DNA from 3 places in the Ningiella algicola genome. Region 1 is predicted to be linked to each of the others. Evidence: predicted binding sites of a transcription regulator. Region 1 holds the regulator's gene; each other region holds the start of a gene.
The links. Region 1 encodes FNR, which switches genes on or off when oxygen is low (the NO sensors DNR and NnrR bind a similar motif). Its sites were predicted from a motif close to TTGATCTAGATCAA; they were not measured.

Region 1 (7,507 bases):
TTCAGACAAATACGCTGGAAGAATATGCTCAGGAAAGCCTGGCTGTTTTTGATCAAGATTAACCGCCACAATTGAAAAGTGAATGGGTGCTATACGCTGAAGATACATTAATGAGTCGAGTAGGGTATAGCTGTCCTTGCCGCCTGATAAACACAGCATAATATGATCGCCGTCTTCTATCATATTGAAGTCGGCAATGGCTTTTGAGGTCTCACGGCGTAAGCGTTTTTGTAGTTTATTAAAACTATACTTCGATTTGCTCTGAGTAGTGAGTGAGCCATTTACTGACATAAGCTTTTCCTAAAACGTAATGCATAAAACCTAATACTTAAAACGCCGCCAGTATACGAGACTTATGACTGTAAATCACCCATAGAAGTACGCTTTATCGTTTGCCATTAAGCACTATTTTAACTGTGGTTTTATCACCAGGGTATCGCATGTGACATGATCAATAATATGCTCTGCAGTATTGCCCAAGAGCGCTGCAGATATACCCCGGCGACCAACCGAGCCCAGTACTAACAATTCGGCATCAAGCTTTTCACACACTTTAGGAATGATATCTTCAGGAAGTCCTTCTGATACAAATACCTGATCATCTGGTATGTCGTGCGCTTGCGCAATGGTATGCACGTCTTTCTCGTGTTTATCCTGGATATCTTGGTTATAAGCTTGCGCGTTAAAACTAGGTACTTCGATAGCAACATGCACCGGTGCGCCTGCAAAAGTGTTTGCCAAGTTGACTCGCGCGTTGACCATTTTCGCCAGGTCGCAGCTGATTTTTGTGACGCGTTCACTTAACAAATTGTGTACTTTATCGTTTGTATCAACACTGATCGAAGCGACAATATTTCCATTTTCTGGCCAGTCATGATCTTTTACCATCAAGACATTAAGTGGGCTATACCGCAATAAACGCCAATCGGAGGGAGTAAACAGTTTATGTGCAAATTTAGTATGATTTTTACATGCCTTTACAATCATGTCGCAATCTTCGTGAGTGGCGACGTCGATGATCCCTTGATGCAATGACTTATGCCATACAGATTTCACGGACACTTTTACACCAATAGTTTTTGCAGTACAGGCTTGCATGGCTTTGAGTTGACCGTTAAGCAGGGCGGATTTCATGTCAACGCGCTGTTCAGCGCTAAGAAAATTGGTCATGTCGTATGTTTCATCATAAATGCAACTGACTACTAAAAGCTCTGCATTAAGCTTTTTGGCCAAAAAACAGGCTCGATGATACGCAGGTTGTTCAGTGTGATAAGGGTCAAAAACGACGAGAATACGTTGGCATGTGAACACGCTATCGTGTGAGCTTAAGGTCATAATTTACTCCGTTATGTCGTTGCAGATTGTTATCCAGACTTCAGGTAGAGCACTTAAGCATTATAAAAAAGGTGGTTAACATATGCATGTAACCACCTTGTGCTAGATAAAATATAAAGGTAATAAACTTACGATTTCAATCAGACCTGCTAATTAACGGCAGCGAAGGGGATCTCTGACTCTGGCATTCGTTGCTTGAGACCATCAAAATCTACGATCGTGATAAGTTTACCGTCAACTTTAATTAAGTTTTCTTTTTGAAATCGTGTTAACAAACGACTAATGGTTTCAACCGTTAAGCCGAGGTAATTTCCAATCTCGTTGCGTGTCATAGATAAATTGAACTGCTTTGCTGAGTATCCTCGCTCATCAAAACGCTGTGAAAGGTGGCTAATAAAATGTAACAAACGCTCTTCAGCACTCCTTTTACTAAGAAGCATCATCAAATCATGGTCATGTTTAATTTCAGCACTCATGAACTTCATGATTTGTTGACGGAGTTTTGGATACTTTTCAGATACTTTATCTAAGGTTTCATACGGCAGTTCACAGACCATAGCAGTCTCAAGTGCCTGTGAATAGCTCTGATGAGTCTGGTCCTTTAAAGCGTCAAAGCCAATAATATCGCCCGGGAAATGAAAACCCACAATTTGTTCGACGCCATCTTTGTCACTAACATAAGACTTAAATGAGCCAGAACGTACCGCGTATAAGGAATGGAAAGCTTGACCAGAACTCACAAGCTTATCATGCTTATGTAAAGGACGTTTACGTTCGATAATGTCATCTAAAGATTCTAATTCAGACTTGTTAAGACTAACAGGTAGGCAAAGATGACTAAAACTACAGGTCTCACAATGTATGGAGAGCTCAGGACTGGTTGCCATGGCCACATTCCTTTTTATTATTCAGATCACTTTATACCGTGAACCATATTGAAAATCAAAACAAACGAGAAAATAATCAAACAAAGCGCCACAATGTATCGAAACGCTCTGTGTTGTAAAATAGGAATGATATACGATGCGCCTAAAGAAGTCGCAATTAAAGCGGGGAATGTGCCCAGGCCGAACATTAACATAAACAGCGCACCGCTAACTGCATCGCCAGCTGCTAAAGACCACGTTAGCGCTGCGTAAACAAGACCGCAAGGCAACCAGCCCCAAACAGCGCCGTATGCGAGCGCATAACTTGGGTTTTTAAAGGGTAAGCACTTTTTAGACAAGGGTTGAATCTTACGCCACAGGTATCCGCCAGCTTTTTCAAAATATGACAATCCTTTGTATACATCACTAATGTACAGAGCAAGTAAAATTAAAAATAAGGCACTTATCATTGTTAAGATGGGTAAGGTGGTGGTAATGGCGCTACTGGCGATAGCGCCTAGAAAGCCGGTTAGCGCGCCTGCCATTGTATATGAGGCAATGCGGCCGCTGTTGTACGATAAAATATAAACGATTTTGGACTCGCCTTTTGGGATAGCGAAGCTAAAAGCACTTGCGATACCCCCACACATTCCTACGCAGTGAACACCGCCAGCGAGTCCCATCAAAAAAGCTGATAGTAAATTGAATTCACTCATGTGCGGGGTTCATTAGTAGGATGAAGTATGATCAAATTTCTTTGTGATTTTCAGTCAAACTGTCTTTTTGTGATTCATCTGAGCATTCATCTGAGCTAAACGCGATGCTTTCGCATTTTGTAGGATTTGCTTTGTCATCTTGCTTTATATCATCATCAAACAAAATGCTATAGCCCTGACGTTCAAGGTCGTCAAACTGATTAGACTTTACGGCCCAAAAAAACACGCCTATTGCAATAGAAACAATAATAATGGCTAATGGAATTAAGACAAAAATAATGCTCATGGCTACGCCTAACAATAAGTTCTAAGCCTTATTATCGCATTAATCGTGTAGAGTTATATACCACTATTATCGAAGATAGCGACATTCCAAGTGCGGCCTGCCATGGCGAAAGTACACCGCTGACCGCAAACGGAAGGACAAGGAGGTTATACCCAAGCGCCCAAGCGATATTTTGTTTAATTTTACGTTTGGTCTTTTCTGCCATTTCAATTAGGTCAACTAGTGAATGTAAGCTAGGATTGAGTAAAATTACGTCTGCCGCATTCTTTGCAAGATCAGAGGCATTACCGACGGCAACTGAAACATCAGCTGCAGCAAGTACAGGTGCGTCGTTAATGCCGTCCCCAAGCATAATGAGCGAACGCGATTGGCTTTGTTGTTCTCTAATATGGCTGAGTTTATCTTCTGGGGAACAATTGCCAAAAGCATGCCTAATACCGATTTGCTTAGCAATTGCTTCGACATTGCTAGTATCGTCGCCACTTAAAATCCTTAGACTATATTTATCTAAGCGCGTTAACACTTCAATGACATCGTTTTTAACTGTATCTGTGACCCAAAAAGCGGCTTTTACTTCTCCGTCAACGGCCAGCAATACATTTGCGCCAGTCAACGTCAGACTAGCCTGAGCGTCAAGCGTGTCCTGGCTTATGCCCAATTGCGCTAACACGAAGCGTTTCGACCCGATTAAACACGCTGTATTATTAACGGTAGCACGAATTCCTTTACCAATTTCTGTGCGGTATTCACTTATCTGCCACTGAGATTCGTCTAAGGGGAGCGCGACATTGTCCAGACTGAACGCACGAGCGATAGGATGTTCAGAGCGACTCTCAAGTAAACAAGCAAGTGCCAGATAATGCTCGGCTTTGTCCTTTTCGACAAATATGCTTTGTGCAATTGAAAACTGTCCTTCTGTTAGCGTACCTGTCTTATCAAAGACGATGTCACTGGCATGAGTAACTTGTTCTAATGCATCGGCGCGTTTGAGTAAAATACCGATGTTATTAAGCTTTGCCATAGCGCACGTAAGCGCAGAAGGTGTGGCCAGTCCAAGTGCGCACGGACAGGTTGCGACTAAGACTGAAATTGTGATCCAAAAGGCGTGCGGATCGTCTTGAGACCACCAATACCAATAGGTTAGGGCGCTTATGATTAATACTGCGCTGACAAAATAGCGAGAGAGTTTATCCGCGATTAGCGCAACTTTGGGTTTACTGCCCATGGCCATTTCTTGCAGACGCAGAATCTGATTCATCATCGCATGTTTTAGGCCATTTGATACTTCAAGCGTGATACTACCCTGTTGATTTAGCGAACCCGCAAACACCCGATCGCCAACCTGCTTTTTAACGGGCTCGAACTCTCCCGTTAGCATGGACTCATCCGCCGTGGACTTACCATCAATCACAATGCCGTCGATAGGGATGGATTGCCCCGCTTTGACCAGCACTTTATCTCCCGTAATTAGCTGCTTGGCAAGTACAGACGTCCATTGACCATCACTCATTTTTAGAGCGGTAACAGGAATCAACTTGAGCATGTTTGAAGATATTTCAGTGGCCTTATGGCGAGAGCGATGTTCAAGATATCGACTTATCAGCAAAAAAAACACAAACATACAGATAGATTCAAAATAGACCTCACCTGCATCTTTATTTACCGCCAGCACACCTGCAACGTAGGTTGCAATGATCGCCACTGTTATCGGCACATCCATATTGACGGTTCTTGCCTGTATTGCCTTTATCGCACTGACGTAAAATATGCTGCCTGAATACAGCACCACTGGTGTAGTAAGAAGTAAACTTACTGCATTGAAATAGGAAATCGCCTCTGCATCAATATTACCAAAAATATCGAAATATTGACCCATTGCCAGCATCATCACTTGCATCGTCATAATGCCAGCAAGCCCTAACTTTTTAAGGTAAGCTTTTTGCTCTTTTTTAAAGGATGCTTCGTGATTGTCGCTTTGAAAGGGCAGAGATTCATAGCCAATCGCTTTCATTCTGCTTAACACACCAGAGAGCTTAATTTGATCGTTATCCCATGTTACCAATGCTCTTCTGGCAGAGACGTTGACCGATACTTGCTTAATTCCCTGCAACTTGGCGAGCTGTTTTTCAATCAGCCATGCGCACGCAGCACAGGTAATGCCTTCTACCGTAAGCTGGATTTGTTTGTCTTTGCCTTGTTCGAAAACAAACTCCTCTTGCAGCTCAGGCTCATCGTATACCGCAAGTTTTGACATGGTGTTATCAAGCGCTGCGTCACCACGGGCGGCTAGTTCTGTGCGAAATTCGTAATAGCTTTCAAGGCCATTGTCGACAATAGCTGAGGCCACCGCCTGACAGCCAGGACAACACATAAAGTGTGTTTGGCCGATTATGCTTACGGGATATTTGTCACCATCAATATTTGGGAGGCCACAGTGAAAACAGCAACCCTGAGAAACGCTTATGCTCATTGGGGATTAAAACTGATTACCTTTTCTTGTGGAAGATTTACGGTGTCCTGGACTTTCCAAGACTCATCCATTGGCAGCAAACGGATTCTCCACTTGCCTTTGATATCTTCATCGAAGCTGCTGCGGTATATGCCGTTAGCATCTCGAGATAAAAGGACATTAAAATCTTTATGCGCAAGGGTGACATGAAAAAACTCGAGCCTTAAAGCTTCACCGGTCTGTGGGGCTCCATCCAAAAACTCTATGGCAACCTGACCTTGCTTGATATCCAACGTTGTTGATATGCCTAATTCGATAGCTCGGTCTATTTTGTCAAGGCGGGCGTTGATAGCTTTCCCTTCCTTGTAGTAATCATCGACCACTAAAGTGTTGGTGCCATCGGTTGCAAAACGTATAACGAATGAGCCCACAATTAATGATGAGGTCGGAATAGCAATTAAAAACCAAGGCCAAAACTGCTTATACCAAGGCTTAGTATCTGTATCTTGTAAGTTCATTGTTACCACTTTTAGGCTTATTGCTTAGCACGTTTTTTGAAGCAATATTCTATCGAATCTAAATTAAAAAGCCCCGTAAAACGAGGCTTTATTCTACGTATTTCCCTAAGTTACTGCATTAGGATACGCGATTATTCTTGAGATAAGCTGTAAACGTACGCCGCAACCACATGAACCTTGTCTTCGCCCAAGGTTTTGTCGAAGGCTGGCATTACACCATTACGTCCGTAATACAAGGTTTCAGTAACGGCTCGCTGACTGCCACCATACAACCAAATGTTATCAGTTAAGTTGGGTGCACCCAGTAATTGGTTGCCTTTTCCGTCCATCCCATGACATGCTGCGCAAGCGGCAAAGCGGACCTTACCGGCAGCGGCGAGCGCTGAGTCTACGTCGCGACCGCTTAAGCTCAAAGTATACGCGACCACCTCATCAACACCGGTTTCACCAAAACTTGCTAACCAGCCTGGCATTGCGCCAATGCGACCTTTAATAAGCGTTTCTTTGATTTTGTCACCGCTTCCACCATACAGCCAATCGTTATCGGTTAGGTTAGGGAAGCCACCGCGCTGACCTCGCGCATCGGAGCCGTGACACTGAGCGCAGTTTTGTAAAAACAAACGCTTGCCTACCTGTAAAGCCTCGTCGTTTTGCGCCAGTAACTCAACGGGTGTTTTTGCATACTCCGCAAAGATAGGATCAAACAGATCTTCAGCAAGCTTAATTTGGCTCGCATACTCATTTAAGCGGCCTTGCTCAATATCCTCTCTCAGGGCTTGCTCCGACTCTTCTAGCGAAAGCACGTGTAAGTTTGCACTTTCCCAGCCCAATACGCCTTTAAAACCACCTAATCCGGGATAAAGCACGAGGTATAAAACACCCCATACCATGGTTAAATAAAACAGGATGGTCCACCAGCGCGGTAATTGATTGTTAATTTCAACAATCCCATCAAACTCATGGCCCATCGATTCGCCTTCTTCAACGCCCGTTTTATTGGCGAGCGTCCAGCGCATTAATAAATAACAACCTAAAATGGTGCCTAAGGTTATTACGCTAATCCATATTGTCCAAAACATAGTCATGATCTATGACTCCTGATCTTTCTGTGATGACTGGTGTTTCTCTTCATCGTCAAAGGGTAGGTTAGCCGCTTCATCAAAACTCTTTTTATTGCGGCTGCTAAACGCCCAAATTACTGCACCAACAAAGGAAACAAATACTATTACAGTGAAAATACTGCCAATTGTGCCTTGATCCATTTCTATAACCTCAATAAGTCAAAGCGCATTATTGTAAATATGTGCCGAGAGATTGTAGGTAAGCAATGAGCGCTT
Region 2 (7,507 bases), 1.4 Mb from region 1:
CTTGCATCAGCCGGACGTGCGCAAAATGCTACTCACTCAAAAGGCTCTAACGGAAGGCTGTCGTGCACTATCCCTGCTCTATGCACAACAAATGGACGTTGAAAAGTACTGCAATGACCAGCGTGCAGACTCAGCAAAACAGGTGATTGCGTTTTTAACACCAATTTGCAAAGGCTTTATGACCGATATTGCTACCGAAATCACAAATTTGGGCATACAAATATACGGCGGTCACGGCTATGTGCGCGAATGGGGTATGGAGCAGTTGGTGCGCGACACGCGAATTGCGCAACTCTATGAAGGGACTAACGGCATTCAAGCTGCCGATCTCATCGGTAGAAAGCTCACTCGCGATGGCGGACAAATGCTGGCAAAAACACTTGAACTACTCTCCAGCAGAATAGAGAACATCAGCAACCTTGCTAAACAGGAACAAGCAACCGCACTGCTTAATGAGTACGAGCAAGTGTCAAAAGCACTCTTAGGCGTAGGAGCTGATGACTTAGCCGGAGCTGCTACCGACTACTTACACTACAGCGCGTATCTTATTCTTGGCATATTATGGTTGGATATGGCGAGTGCAGCCGAACACTGCGACAACGATTTTGTCGCTAAAGGCAAGCAAAAGACCTGCGATTTTTACATCAAGCGCATTTTGCCACGTAAGGATCTTCACAAGTCTGTTATTCACGCATCTGCAGAGGACTTACTAGCTATCAATGAACATGAGTTTGCCTATGAATAATCACTATAGCATTGGACAAGCCGGTGTAGCATGGGGTGAAGATGAGCGTGCCCGTTGGTTTGCCAGTCAACAGTGCAAGCGCTCTTATCAGCAAGAAGTGCTCGCTAAACTGTATCGATTGGGTCATCACCTAAACTTGCATTATTACGGCGCACTTTCTTATCAGGCACCCTATAATGAGAATCGATATCCTCTGTTTGCCTTAAAAAGCGCAAACTGGCGCGCAGCGAAACCCACGATACTCATCACCGGCGGTGTTCACGGTTATGAAACCAGTGGCGTTCAGGGCTGTATTTTGTTCTTACAGGACGAAATAAAACAATACCAAGAACGATTTAATTTCATTATAGTGCCTTGTGTCAGTCCATGGGGCTACGAAACGATTAATCGCTGGAACCCCTTGGCGATAGACCCCAATCGGTCCTTCAGGCTGAACGGCCCATCACCTGAGGCAAATGCGGTGATGCGTTTTGTTTCACCGTATCAATCACAACTGCTTGCACACTTTGACCTTCATGAAACGACCGACACCGACAATACTGAATTTAGACCAGCCTTGGCGGCAAGAGATGGGGTGACACACGACAATTGGGATATACCTGACGGATTCTATACCGTTGGGGATACTAGTCGCTCCAATATAGACTTTCAGCGAGCCATTATTGATAAGGTGAGAAGCGTCACTCATATAGCGCCATCAGATGAAAACGGCCAACTGATTGGTAGTGAAGTTGTCTCTGATGGGGTCATACTGTATGACAAACGTGCCTTGTTTTTATGTGGAGGCTTCACTAATGCCAAATTTGTTACGACAACCGAAGTATATCCTGATAGCTCCCGAGCCACGCCTGAGCAGTGTAATGAGGCACAAGTAGCCGCCCTATGCGGTGGTTTAGACTTTTTAAGCTAAGTTGTAATTTGAGATTTTTTGTGACGATAAATCCGAAAAATGGTGCTGATATTGACAACAATAAGCGTGAACTCTAATAGGCTTGTCCCGATGGAGCCTATCAAGAGGTTATTTGCAAGCCAGCACATTGCACCAAACAAGAAAGCCACTCTCATGGCGATGCCTTTTAAACAGAATAGCGCGTAGGTGCCAATGCAGCTGCCTAGTATAGGAAGCATATCTACCCACTCATCAGCCAAGCTAGCACCCCAGAGGAGCGTAATGAATATAAACACATAAGCGACACGTCGAGATGATGTTTTAAGTGATATGCCGGTGCGCACAACTGCGAGCAAAGCCCCTACACAAGCTGTTGTCGCACTTAACATAGCGAAATGAATAGCATGATTAACATTCATGAGCACCATGCTTATTTTCAGGCGTCTATCGTCTTTTTGATAAAAACACACTATGCCCAATATGAAACTCACCATACCCACAGCTTGCGCCAAATCAAACGGGGGCAGCGCTTCAAACAAGGAACTGAAGAAAGCTTGACTCAAGTGAGGGGCTTCTCCCAAAACAAGGCAGTCCCTAATTCTGGATCCAGTTCATACGCGATAAACCCAGCTTTTAAGTACGCAGTCTGTGCGGCTGCGTTTCCTTGCAAAACTTCAAGCGTGAGTTTGCAAGCATGTCGCTTTTTCGCCTCTACCTCTATTGCACTCATTAAGAATTGACTCAAACCTTTTCCTCGGTGGCCGGGCACGATAGCAAAATCGTGAATGTTTACTACGGTTTTGGCTTTAAAGGTTGAAAAGCTCTCAATACAATTTGCAAATCCAAGCGCCTCGTTCTGGCTGAACAACACTAGAGAAAACAGAAAATCTCGAGAGGCCATCTCAGCAATAAGTTTATCAGCGACTGTATCAGACAATTCTGCATTTCCACCCATTGGATCTCTTGCATACATCCTAATAAGCGCCATTAATGCCTGAGTCTGGCTTTTGTTGTGATAATCAACCAGCTCGCAATGAAAGGGCTGTCTATGATCTGTGTTTAATTTATTTTGCACATTAAGCTCCGTTATTTTTACAGTCTGGTCCCTTAGATATCGTGTGGCTTTGATCCTGCTGCCTATTTTTTGTACTATATAAATCAACAACAATAATAAAATGATGAACAATCATTAGCTTTGAGCGTCTTATACACTGTCATAAAGGGTGACGCACGAATGCTATGTCATCAGCTAATACGGGCAACGCTATGAAAATTTTCTTGATCAATGAAAACCGTCGAGAACAACAATGGTTGACCAGCGCGCTAAAATTAAAAGACCAAATCGACAGCGTCAATTGTTTTGAAAGAGGATATGAGCTTGACGTTGAAGAAGCAAACTTTAGTTCGTCGGTTATCATTGTATCTCAAGATCAGTTCGCCGCTTTAAGGCGACAAATGTCCAAGCACTATTCTGCAAAAGAACTGCCCTGTCCTATACTTATTCTCACAGAATCATTTGAAAGCTTTGATGTGAGCGGCTATCGAGACTTAACCTTAGACGCCTTTCCTACAAGTTCAATTACACCTGAAATATTACGTTATTTACTAAGCACTTTGCAGCGAGAATTCAGGAAGGATCTAAGGCTCAAGCGGCTTGCCCATTACGACACCTTAACAGGTGCAACTAATCGCCATTTGTTTAGCGACAGAACCAAGCAGGCAATTGCCTCTGCTAAACGCCAAGGAGAGCCTTTAAGTCTGCTGTATTTTGATTTGGATGACTTTAAAGGCATTAACGACAAGTATGGACACAACACAGGCGACGCTTATTTAAGCGCGTTTTCCGACACGATCATTCAAAGCATCAGAGATAGCGATACCTTTGGAAGGCTTGGAGGGGATGAATTTGCTTTGTTAATGCCAAAGAGTATGGAAACAGACGCGATTAACAAGGCGCAACAAATCCAACGCGAACTGGCTGCCAAGCGTTCAATCAACCAATACGCCTTGTCCATAGCGACGTCTATTGGCATTGTCTCGTTTGACCCAGCAAAAATTGATGACATCAATTATACATCTTTGGTGGGTTATGCCGACAAAGCTGCATTTGAGTCAAAGCGAAAAGGCCACCATCTATATTCGGTACACCGAATACGCAAAAAACGCGTTGCAAAAGACGCTGAGCCAGCATAAAAATGTGAATGCTGGCTTTTTACTTTTAGCTATTTTCACCCATTAAGTCTCGCTCAAACCACTCTTTAAGCATTTGACGTTCATAAGCAAACGCGTCTCGGTTAGTTCTCACAAAGCCCGCCCTATCGAGATACGCCATGTCTTTAAGTGAAACCTCTTCTGACTTCAGAACAGAACCACTCGCGTCTTGTAGCTCATAGCTAAACTTAATTCGTGGAAAAAAAATGTCTTCCATTACGCGCACGTCCTGCAAGGGCGAACCAATTGGAATTCTAGCGCTTCGCGTGTCGCCCGCTAAATCAATATCAGTGACTGTCACCTTGAGCGTTTGCCCCTCAGGTAATTCTTGCGCGAATTCATCGAAGTATTCAGTCATAGTATTGAGGACTTGATTTCGAAATTTACTACGCGAACCAAGGTTTGAAGGCCGAATATCGGTATAGCCTTCAGCATCAACATAGTCGATGTTAAGTCTATCAGTTTGTTGACTGACGACAGTCGGCTCATCAGCCAGTGCGCTCGAAGCAAGTAAAACTGAGCCGCTAGCGAGTAAGGTTATGATAAGGCTGTTGCGAATTTTCATAATGTTTCCTTAAAAGGTACGCAAAATATAATATGTGCGTCAATAATGTTGACGATATACATAGCTAAAAGTTCCGCCACACTCTTGTTCACTGAGGAAGACAAGTGTGCGAGCAAAAACAATCTACAGCTATCGCGTTATAATAATGTTGTCTCTTTAAAGAATACGCCATGGGGCGTCAAAGAGTTGCTAAAGCTGAACGTATTTACTTTGGTTCGAGGATCTTCGACCTGACGATATCTGAACAAAATTTGGCTTTGTTGCTTCCAAAAAGATAAGGGTTTTTGTCGTCTTGCAGACAATACCTGTTGTGGAAAGAGCTCACCGTCTCTATTGAGCTAGTGACTTCAAATACATAATCTGTTTGATGTGGCTTTAGTGACATATTGTTGATTAAAAACGCATTTTGCAGGTTTTTTAGTTGCCTTTGCTCGGGAGCATTGACCACCGCATTAACCCATCCAGACACAGTGCTACTGAGACCATACAAAGCACTCTGAACAGGACCTGTCTGTGTTACCCAAAAAATTAGGGCTACTGCGAGAACCGCAACTATCCAACGCCCAAATTTAACCACCCACAGCCTCCAAAAAGATATTTATTTAGTTGTGTAAATAAAACATAGTTACAGGAAAAATCAAGCAATTTGGGTATTACAGAACATACCAAAGCATTTAATTTGCTGTTACACATGCATAAGTTTCACTGCTCTTTTCATAAAATTTACAGCGCACTGATACGATTTATTGATCTCGGTTAACAAATCACGCCATGCCCTTGTTATACTCTACCCACTTGAAGGGATAAAGTATGAACGAAAAGATCCGCATTAAAGACGTCACGCCGGTTAAAATCGCAAAACCAAAAGACGCGCTTACCAAACCAAACTATTCGGCTCGCAGCCGCATATACGTGCGCGCGGTCGAGGGCATGTATGAAAACATTCGCCGCCTTTTCGGACTTATCTTTCTAGGTGCGTTTGCAGTGGTACCATGGTTGCAGTACGAGGGACAGCAGGCAATTCTTTTGAATATTGCCGAGCAGCGTTTTAACTTCTTTGCTATTACCTTGTGGCCGCAGGATCTGACTATATTAGCTTATACCCTGATTGTTTCAGCCTTTGCTCTATTTTTTATTACGACCTTTGCTGGTCGCGTTTGGTGTGGTTTTATGTGCCCACAAACCACCTGGACCTTCATTTTTATCTGGTTTGAAGAAAAAATAGAAGGTGCCCGCAACAAGCGCATGAAGCTTGATCAACGTAAAATGGACGCGGATAAATTCATTCGCAAATCATTGAAGCACTTTTCATGGGTCAGCGTGGCTTTACTTACGTCGCTTACTTTTGTGGGTTATTTCACGCCCATCGACGAGCTTTTCATCAACTTCTTTACCCTCAACAACAGCTTTTGGCTGACATTTTGGGTACTGTTCTTTACCTTTTGTACATATGCTAATGCTGGATATATGCGCGAAATCATGTGTACTCACATGTGTCCATATGCACGTTTTCAATCCGCTATGTTTGATAAAGACACCTACACGGTGGCATACAATAGTCAGCGCGGTGAAAAGCGCGGCCCTCGTTCGCGCAAAATGACGGTCGAACAAGTGCGCGAGAAAGGGCTTGGCGATTGTATCGATTGCAACTTATGTGTGCAGGTTTGCCCGACAGGCATCGATATACGCAATGGCTTACAGTATGAGTGCATTAACTGCGGCGCTTGCGTGGATGCTTGTAACGGCGTAATGGAAAAGATGGGCTATGAAAAGGGCTTGATAAGTTTTACGTCTGAACATGAGCTTAAAGGCGGCACAACCCACATTTTCCGTTCCAAACTCGTGGGTTATGCGGTGGTGCTTTGCGTTATGACTGGCCTGCTTATCACGGACATCGTCATGCGCGTTCCGCTTGAAGTCGATATCATTCGAGATAGAAACTCCCTCGATCGCGAAACAAACGAAGGGCTCATCGAGAACGTCTATACCTTAAAGATTCTCAATAAGTCCCAACAAGACCGAAGCTATACCGTTGCAGTAAAAGGCCTTGAAGGCGCACAGTATATTGGTGACGACGTAGTATCAGTAAAAGGTGGTGAAGTATTCACGCTCCCTATTAGCGTTGCAAGCGACCCTTACAATTTGGAAGTCGGTACGCAAAAAATATATTTTCATGTGAGCACCACCGACAGTGAAGGTGATATCATTGAGGTAGAAGAACCAAGTACGTTTATATTTACCGGTGTCTGAATTTCATTTTACCCAACTCACCCCTGAGCTTATTCTTGATGGCATTGAAAGCCTTGACGTCCTTGTGGCATCAGGACTGTTGCCGCTAAATAGCTACGAAAACAGGGTCTATCAGTTCCTTGCTGAAGATTCAAAGCGCTATGTGGTAAAGTTTTATCGCCCCTTGAGATGGTCAAACGAACAAATTCTTGAAGAGCACAAGTTTAGCCGCCTGCTGCTTGAAGACGACATACCCGTTGTCGCTCCGCTTGCCATTAATGGCCAAACCCTACATCAACTCGGCGATTACCGCTTCACTCTCTTCCCTTCTGTAGGCGGAAGACAATTTGAAGTAGATAACTTCGACCAACTTGAATCAGTGGGGCGAATGCTCGGCAAAATGCATCGCATCTCTCACACAAACACGTTTAAACATCGTCCGCCATTGAGCTTGGAAACCCATTTAAGCACCCCGCTAGCAACCCTGAAACAATATCAGATTGTTCCAGCACATCTGGACACCGCATTTTTTACCATCATCGAGCAGCTAATTGCCCGCACGACCGAGCGCTATCAACATGCGATTGCAAACTGTGATGAAGGATTCAGGTTGCATGGGGATGTGCACCCCGGCAACATCTTATGGCGAGACGGCCCAATGTTTGTGGACTTCGATGACTGCCGCAATGGTCCAGCCATCCAAGACTTATGGATGATGCTAAGCGGCGATAGACAAACTCAGCTATTGCAACTCGACATACTGGTAAGTGCTTATGAAGAATTTCATGAACTTGACTATAAGCAGCTTCATTTAATTGAACCCTTACGCGCCATGCGCATGGTTCACTACATGGCATGGCTCGCTACT
Region 3 (7,507 bases), 1.9 Mb from region 1:
CGCCGAAAAGAGGGCCGTCCTCTGTTTGCTACGCAATTGGGTATAAATTTACTTAGATTTAGCCCTGGCGCCTATACGATGGGCTCGCCGCCTAACGAAACCGGACGCAGGCGCAATGAACATCAAATAGAGGTCGACTTTTCTAGAGACATCTTTGTGTCAGAAACTGAAGTGACTCAGGCTCAGTTTTCAGCATTTTCATCCGCTCAATCCAGCAGCAGTAAACAACCGCAAGTCAATGTGTCTTGGAATCAGGCTGCACTGTTTTGTAACTGGCTGAGCGAACAAGAGGGGCTGCCAAAGTTTTATCGCAGCAATGGCGATACCATTGTCGGATACGACCCTGGCGCGATTGGTTATCGGCTGCCGACCGAGGCGGAATGGGAGTGGTTGGCGAAAAAAGCCAAACGTGCCCGCAGTACGGTTTATGTGTGGGGTGATCAAACGCGTATTCCTACTAACGCGGGGAATTTTGCTGATCAAAGTGCGAAATCGAATCAACTGATACACTTACAAGACTATGATGATAAGTTCGCTGGCGTCGCAGACGTTGCCAGTTTCAAAGCGGATCGTATTGGATTATATGATTTAGCAGGCAATGTCAGCGAATGGGTGAACGATTCTTATACGACTGCTTTGCCCAACACTGACATTGTACACACGGATTACTTAGGCGCTTCGCGCGGCAGCCAGCACGTAGTGAAAGGCGGAAATTATAAGTCAGGAAGGTTACGCGAATTGCGCGCTGCTTTTCGCGAAGTGGGTGAATCTCCCAAAGATACGATCGGATTTCGAATTGCGCGCTACGCTGAGTAATCAACATAACAACATGAGGTAGGCTATGAAGAGGTGGACGAGAGCGCTTTATATCGCGTTAGCTTTGATCATTATAGGTTCGAGTATTGCGCTTGCTGTGCAAATTAGCCTCGATTCACCCGCAACGCTACCAAGCGATATTTAGGGCATGTACATGAACGACACTCATCAAGAATACGATAACAAAAAGAAAGCCGCGCCAAGCGCAAATATGAACCCGCCTGCCTATATAACCATCGGTGCTTTTCTGGGCATTGTGGCTTTGGTGCATGTTATCTATCAAAGCCTTGTACGGCCTCTTGCAGAAGCCGCGATTGTTGCACAAGGGAGCGTTGCTACCACAAACCTTTGGGTAATTTTTAAAGATTTTGAACAACAAGCCTCAGTCAGTATAGGATTATTTTGCGCTTTTTTAATTATTTATAAATATCAACGGATTGTCTTCAAAGAAGAGCACATGTTTACTATGGACTACTTGGCAGGCTTTGGTCAAAATAAACCATATAAGACAAACGAACCGGAGTTGAAAGCAGATGATACAACGGGCGAAGGCGAAGCCCTAAAAACGGTTGAAGACCTTGAGCCGATTGAAAACCAGACCTTTGACGTATCTGCTGCTTTAGCTGAGCTGGAAGAAAGTCGTCATTCTGAAAATTCTTCTATGGCGACATGGATAAATTGTTTGCGCCGCTATAAAAACACCCAAAATGTACAACATGCCAGCCAAGCCATTTCAGACAGTGTAGAGACGCTTGCCGCCCAACTTGAGTCGGGAAATAGCATGATTCGTTACTTTATCTGGGCAATCCCCAGTATTGGGTTTATTGGTACCGTGCGCGGCATAGGCTCTGCGCTTGCTCGAGCAGAAGAGGCAGTAGCAGGCGACATATCGGGTATGGTAGACAAGCTGGGAGTGGCTTTTAACTCAACGTTGGTGTCGCTGTTGATTTCAATTGTACTCATGTATTTACTGCACGTTTTGAATAATCGGCAGGATGAAATGGTGATTAATACTCGCAAAAATTGCGAGAGGCACTTACTCACTCGTCTTCACGATTAGACTAAGACTGATGGTGTTAGGTGCAAAATGAGTATTTTCAAAAAACGTAGAGAAGATGGCTTTAACTTAGCGTTTCTAGATGTTATGGCTTGCGGCTTAGGGGCGGTTATCCTCATCCTCATTTTGGTTAAATTTAGTGCCAACACCGACATTCCTGTTGAGGAGCTAGAAAAACTTCAGCAAGAGCTCAATGCCACACAAAGCCAATCAGACGGCCTTGCGCAAAGTTTAAGTCAGACTGAAGCCGAATTAGCGGCGCAAAGCCTTAGTCTTGAAGAGGCGAAAACCCGCTTACAGCAGATTCAGCTAGAACAGCAGGCGGTTACGCGAGCGCTGAAAGACGAGCTTGCCGTTGTTGCCGATTTAGAGAGCGCAATAGCCGCCGCTGGCCCGCTTGTGGCTGATGATCCGATTGAGATTCAAGGTGCTGGCGAAGAGAGCTACCTGGTTGGCTTAAAAGTAGAAGGTCAACGCATTGGCATACTGCTGGATATGAGTGCTTCAATGAGCGCAGAGTCATTGATTGAGGTTATCAAAAGCAAGGTAGGAAGTGACGCACAAAAACGCAGCGGCAATAAGTGGCAGCGAACTTTGCGAATTTTATCGTGGATGCTAGCGCGCCTTCCGAGCAATTCAGAAGTGTCAGTCGTCGCCTACAATGACACCTCAAAAGTGCTGGGCAGTGCGGTGAGTCGACAAAGTTCTCCAGAACAGCTTAGGCAAATTGTGAGTCAAGCGAGAGAGCTCGCGCCCACGCAAGGCACCAATCTTCAACAGGCATTGCAAACAATGTCATCAACCATGAGCAACATAAGCAACTTGTATGTGATCACCGATGGTCTACCCACCTACGTTAACCCCGACTCTGGTTTTAGACTTTCACGCTCTTGCAGCCCAATCAAAGGGCAACAGGCAACCATTACGGGTGAGTGCAGAGTAAGCGCGTTTGCTCATTCTATGCGTGCCAATCCTATACCGGGTGTAAGAACTCACGTCATTCTTCTGCCATTGGAGGGAGACCCAGCTGCGCCAGCTCTCTATTGGAGCTGGGCAGACGGTACGCGTGGCACCTTTATTGCGCCAGCAGGTACCTGGCCATGAAGCAGCGACGCGCGCCAATCGAAGTCTTTAGCTTGTCGTTTCTGGATGTGATTTCCTGTGCATTCGGCGCGGTAGTTATGCTTATCTTGCTTGCACGAAATGGTGAGGAGGGCGAGTTTAATGATGTTAGTCAAGTGTCGGATGTTCTGGTTGCTTTGTCGCGAGCAGAGCGTAATCTTGAGGACTTACAAGGTGCCCTAAGTGAACAGCAAAGCAAGTTGACAGCCGCCATTACTGAGACTGCCAGCAACGAAACACAAGCCGAGCGATTGGAAGCACAAGTGGCTAGGGCACAAAATGATTTACTCGCGCTAACTGACAAAGCCAGCGGCCTAGAACAAACTAAACGGCAGCGAGAACGAGCAGCCATTTCTCAAAATGAGGCCTCAGAGCGAGACGACGAAGTCGGGGGTATTCCAGTCGATGCTGACTATGTAATTTTTATCGTGGACACTTCAGGCAGCATGAAAGCCATGTGGAACAAAGTGCTCAATACAATGAATGAAGTCTTAAATAACCACCCTCAAGTCTTGGGTTTTCAAATTATGTCAGACAATGGCGAGTTTCTCGTTAATACCACCAGTGGACGCTGGCGAAATGATACGACCGGCACCAGGCGCGCGATGCTAAGCGCGCTGAGAACATGGAATGGTTCGTCAAACAGCTCGCCAGTGGAAGGTATTGAAGCTGCACTGCGCCTGTACGGTCCAAGAACGCCGTCTTTAGCGCTGTATGTACTTGGCGATGACTACAGCGGTGGCTCATATGATGCAACCTTAGCAAGCATCAATGCCCTTAATACGAATAGAGCAGGTGGAAAAATCGCGCGGATTCACGCCATTGGTTTTTCACGTTCAAATGGTCGTCTTACGGATGATGTACTTAAATTTTCAACACTGATGCGGGAAGTGACGCGACAAAACAAAGGGTCATTCATTGCTCAATAATCGGGCGATAGCATAAGAAATTCAGGTTAATTACGATCATTATAGTAGATTAACGCTTACTCTCAGTCCAAGGGCCAGGGCCGAACCTTGATCCAGGGCTGCAGGCTTTGAAATGTATTGCATCATTGGCTGTAAGGTGAGTTTATCAGACAAGATAGCTTGATATGTTATCTCAAGATTGAGTTCACCTTTAGCAAGCAAAGGCTGATTGCCAGTGCCTGGTGCTGAATCCGTATATGCGCTTTCAGAAATCGCAGCGAAGCTGTCTCCAACATGATGATATGCTAATGCTATTCCAAAGGTATCGAGAGGGCGACTGGTGCTAAAAGACTGAAAAATAAGCCCAGCGCTAGCAAAGCCATTGTATTTATAAAATTTATCGTCACTGCTTCCAACCCGAAAAAAAACATCAACCAGCTCTGGAACTAGCTCTCTTTCATGACGAAGATAGACGCCGAAATTGCCTGAACTTGCTTGTTCTGATTCAAGTGCAATAGACTTTGTATATTGCCAAGCACCAAACAGCCAGCGAGCGCGGCCTTCTGCATGCCTGTTTACCTCGTATTCGGCAATCAAAAAGGCACCTTCGTCACTGCTTAACTCAAGTCCGATTGAAGATGGTTTGTCAGCATCACCTGGCGAACCATCTATGATGGCCAACTTAATAGACTGATTGTCACTTACTTGAAGTTTTAATCGGGCGCTGAGTCCGTAGAAAGGATAAATCGAGGGTCCGTTTGCGCCGCTTAATCCAATGTCATTGCCAATGCCATGACCGCTATTGATGAACAAATTGGCGCTTTGCAGCACATCAAATTCTTCGTTGATATCGTACAATCCAAGCAGCAACGACCCCCGTTTGTAGTTTAAATTTACCCATGCTTGCGCAAACTTTGTAAATCCAGCACCCCCTTCAAGATTAGACACAATATGATCGTCTCCGACGATATCTTGCGAAAAATTATTGCCATTGCTGTAGATGGCGCTCGCAAAATACTCTAGGTCAATATCGCTGCTGAGTTTGCCGTCGCCAGCCATAGATACCTGCGCTAAATCGAGATATTCGAAGTCAGTTGATATTCCGCCTTGGGTATTTTTTAGAAAATCGATGTCGTACTGGGCAGAAAATACCGGCGCTGAAAAAGAGGTTCCACCAAATACGGGTAAATTTACACAAGATAAAAGGATGCAAAGAAGCAGAAGCGGCAAGTTTTTCGTTGAGCAGTTGATAATCGCGATCCTAGCATAATGTCATTTGAAGAATGAGTGAGATCCTAGTCGCTGTGACGTGTTTCGTCCATCACTTCAGGTGCTAAACAGACAAATTTGATATCAGTAATACGGAGCAATTTGATCTCGGACAATTACTATTGAGAATTATTCGTATTTCTTGCCTGAGTAGTTTACTCTCTCATTTAAACAACTCGCTTTAGCATCCTAGCGACAATCGGAGTGAAGAATGACCATTTGGGATTTACCCAAACGCGCGACCGCAACCATTACCGGCCTCCATCAAACCATTGATGTGAGTTTAGGTCAGCGCCTACAAGAAATGGGTTTTACCCAAGGGCAATTGGTGACCTGCATGAAGCGCACGCCCTTTAGTGGGCCTTTAGTCATTCAAGTGCAAGACTGCGTGTATTCAGTTGACAGAGAACTTGCCGAGCAAGTGCATATTGACCTATCTGAGGTACACTAAAGGCGAATGTCTACAAACAAGAAAATAATACTGGTTGGAAAACCCAACTCCGGTAAAAGCCTGCTGTTTAACCAGCTTACTGGATTAAGGCAACAAGTGGCGAATTTTCCGGGCGTCACGGTAGAGTTAAAATCTGGCATGTTTGATGGCTTTGAACTGGTAGATTTTCCAGGCACATACTCATTGAAATCGCTCTCTAAAGACGAATCCATTGCCATAGAGCAGCTCCATCGAGCGCTTGAGTCTCAACATACCAGCCTAATAGTATGTAATCTAGATGCCACCAAGCTTGAGCGAAGCCTAGTGTTTGCCTTACAGGTGCAAGCCCTTGCAAAATCGCATTCAAAAGGCTGTGTCTTTGCGCTTAACATGATGGATGAAGTGGCTCGATTTGGTTTTGAGTACGACACGAAGGCACTGTCTGAAAAGCTTGGCTCGCCAGTCTATGCGATCTCGGCCAAAACCTTGCTGGGTATAAAAGAGTTTCAAGCGGCATTAAAACATCATGCGATGAAGCCACAAAGCGCTCAAGTACGCACCACCGAGCTTGGAAAAAGTGAAAACACACCAGCCCTTGTTAAGGCTAAGTCGCTTGCAAAAGAGTTTGGCATCAGGCAAGAAATCATGCTCAAAAAGCAAAACATGATAGACGGATTATTGCTTAATAGCGTGTTTGGGGCGCTGGCTTTTGCACTTATTATGTTTTTCTTATTCCAGAGTATTTTCACTTGGGCTGCCCCCCTCATGGACGGTGTTGAGCATGTTCTGTCGCTACTTGCGGCTATAGTAAGCTCGTCCTTACCCGTAGGCACTTTCAACGACTTTGTTAATGATGCATTGTTTGGCGGAGTAGGGGCGTTCTTAGTCTTTGTGCCGCAAATCATGATCCTGACGCTAATTATTGGCTTACTGGAAGACAGTGGTTATTTGGCCAGAGCTGCGCTGATTTGTCACAAACCTTTAAGCTTATTTGGACTGTCTGGTAGAAGCTTTATTCCTTATTTATCGGGGCACGCCTGCGCTATTCCAGCGATTATGGCCGCGAGAACCATTGAGTCACCGCGCAAACGTTTAATTACAATGATGACTGTTCCACTGATGTCTTGTTCTGCTCGATTACCCGTGTATGCATTACTGATTGCCATTTTAGTGCCAGACCTTGCTTACTTAGGTGGATGGGTAAATTTGCAGGGCATCATTTTCTTTGTGCTCTATTTCGGCGGGATCCTGACTGCGCTCATTGTGAGCAAAATGATTCATGTCTTCATAACTGAAGAAGGTTCACAAAACGATTTACCATTTATATTGGAATTACCTAGCTACCGTTTGCCGCATTGGCGTCCTCTTTTCTACAAAACCTTAAACAGCGGTATTTACTTTGTAAAGCGTGCAGCGCCAATTATTTTTATGGTGTCGGTTGTGATCTGGGTATTGGGCTACTTTCCATCAAACGGTGATTTGCAAAATAGTTATTTGGCGATGATTGGGCGTTTCATTGAACCCGTGTTTGCGCCGCTCGGAATAGACTGGCGCTACGGCGTAGCTATTCTGGTGTCGTTCTTAGCACGTGAGGTCTTTGTTGGTGTGCTTGGGACTTTATTTAATATAGATGACGCCGAAGAGAATATGATGGGCCTGGCAGAGCAAATTCAGGAGGATAGTTTTACATTGGCGTCTGGAGTTGCACTACTTGCCTTTTACGTTATTGCCTTACAATGCGTTGCAACCGTTGCTACGCTAAAAGGGGAAACGTCTAAAAATCGATATTCATGGGGAGTGTTTCTCGTTTACGGGGTGCTGGCATACTGCCTAAGTGCCTTACTATACGCCATGTTAAGTTGAGGTAAATTTCTAAAGCGATTTACCTGAGCGCTTAAATTATTT

Region 2: a site for FNR is predicted at 5,157-5,170, ahead of ccoG (cytochrome c oxidase accessory protein CcoG). Genes of this name have one in related genera too.
Region 3: a site for FNR is predicted at 5,275-5,288, ahead of PN836_RS15050 (FeoA family protein). Genes of this name have one in related genera too.

The regions. Positions count from the first base shown of each region.
Region 1 covers NZ_CP171821.2:649,269-656,775, reverse strand. The annotation lists gene ttcA (tRNA 2-thiocytidine(32) synthetase TtcA) at 1-291, opposite strand, end outside; gene uspE (universal stress protein UspE) at 406-1,335, opposite strand; gene fnr (fumarate/nitrate reduction transcriptional regulator Fnr) at 1,485-2,222, opposite strand; gene PN836_RS02870 (sulfite exporter TauE/SafE family protein) at 2,249-2,917, opposite strand; gene ccoS (cbb3-type cytochrome oxidase assembly protein CcoS) at 2,949-3,203, opposite strand; gene PN836_RS02860 (heavy metal translocating P-type ATPase) at 3,235-5,673, opposite strand; gene PN836_RS02855 (FixH family protein) at 5,670-6,170, opposite strand; gene ccoP (cytochrome-c oxidase, cbb3-type subunit III) at 6,302-7,255, opposite strand; gene PN836_RS02845 (cbb3-type cytochrome oxidase subunit 3) at 7,259-7,432, opposite strand; gene ccoO (cytochrome-c oxidase, cbb3-type subunit II) at 7,461-7,507, opposite strand, start outside.
Region 2 covers NZ_CP171821.2:2,036,102-2,043,608, forward strand. The annotation lists gene PN836_RS08905 (acyl-CoA dehydrogenase family protein) at 1-745, shown strand, start outside; gene PN836_RS08910 (M14 family metallopeptidase) at 738-1,655, shown strand; gene PN836_RS08915 (YgjV family protein) at 1,652-2,197, opposite strand; gene PN836_RS08920 (GNAT family N-acetyltransferase) at 2,194-2,709, opposite strand; gene PN836_RS08925 (GGDEF domain-containing protein) at 2,901-3,827, shown strand; gene PN836_RS08930 (DUF3016 domain-containing protein) at 3,853-4,410, opposite strand; gene ccoG (cytochrome c oxidase accessory protein CcoG) at 5,221-6,660, shown strand; gene PN836_RS08940 (serine/threonine protein kinase) at 6,653-7,507, shown strand, end outside.
Region 3 covers NZ_CP171821.2:3,446,344-3,453,850, forward strand. The annotation lists gene PN836_RS15025 (SUMF1/EgtB/PvdO family nonheme iron enzyme) at 1-816, shown strand, start outside; gene PN836_RS15030 (MotA/TolQ/ExbB proton channel family protein) at 971-1,876, shown strand; gene PN836_RS15035 (VWA domain-containing protein) at 1,904-2,977, shown strand; gene PN836_RS15040 (hypothetical protein) at 2,974-3,924, shown strand; gene PN836_RS15045 (carbohydrate porin) at 3,964-5,133, opposite strand; gene PN836_RS15050 (FeoA family protein) at 5,384-5,623, shown strand; gene feoB (ferrous iron transporter B) at 5,630-7,465, shown strand.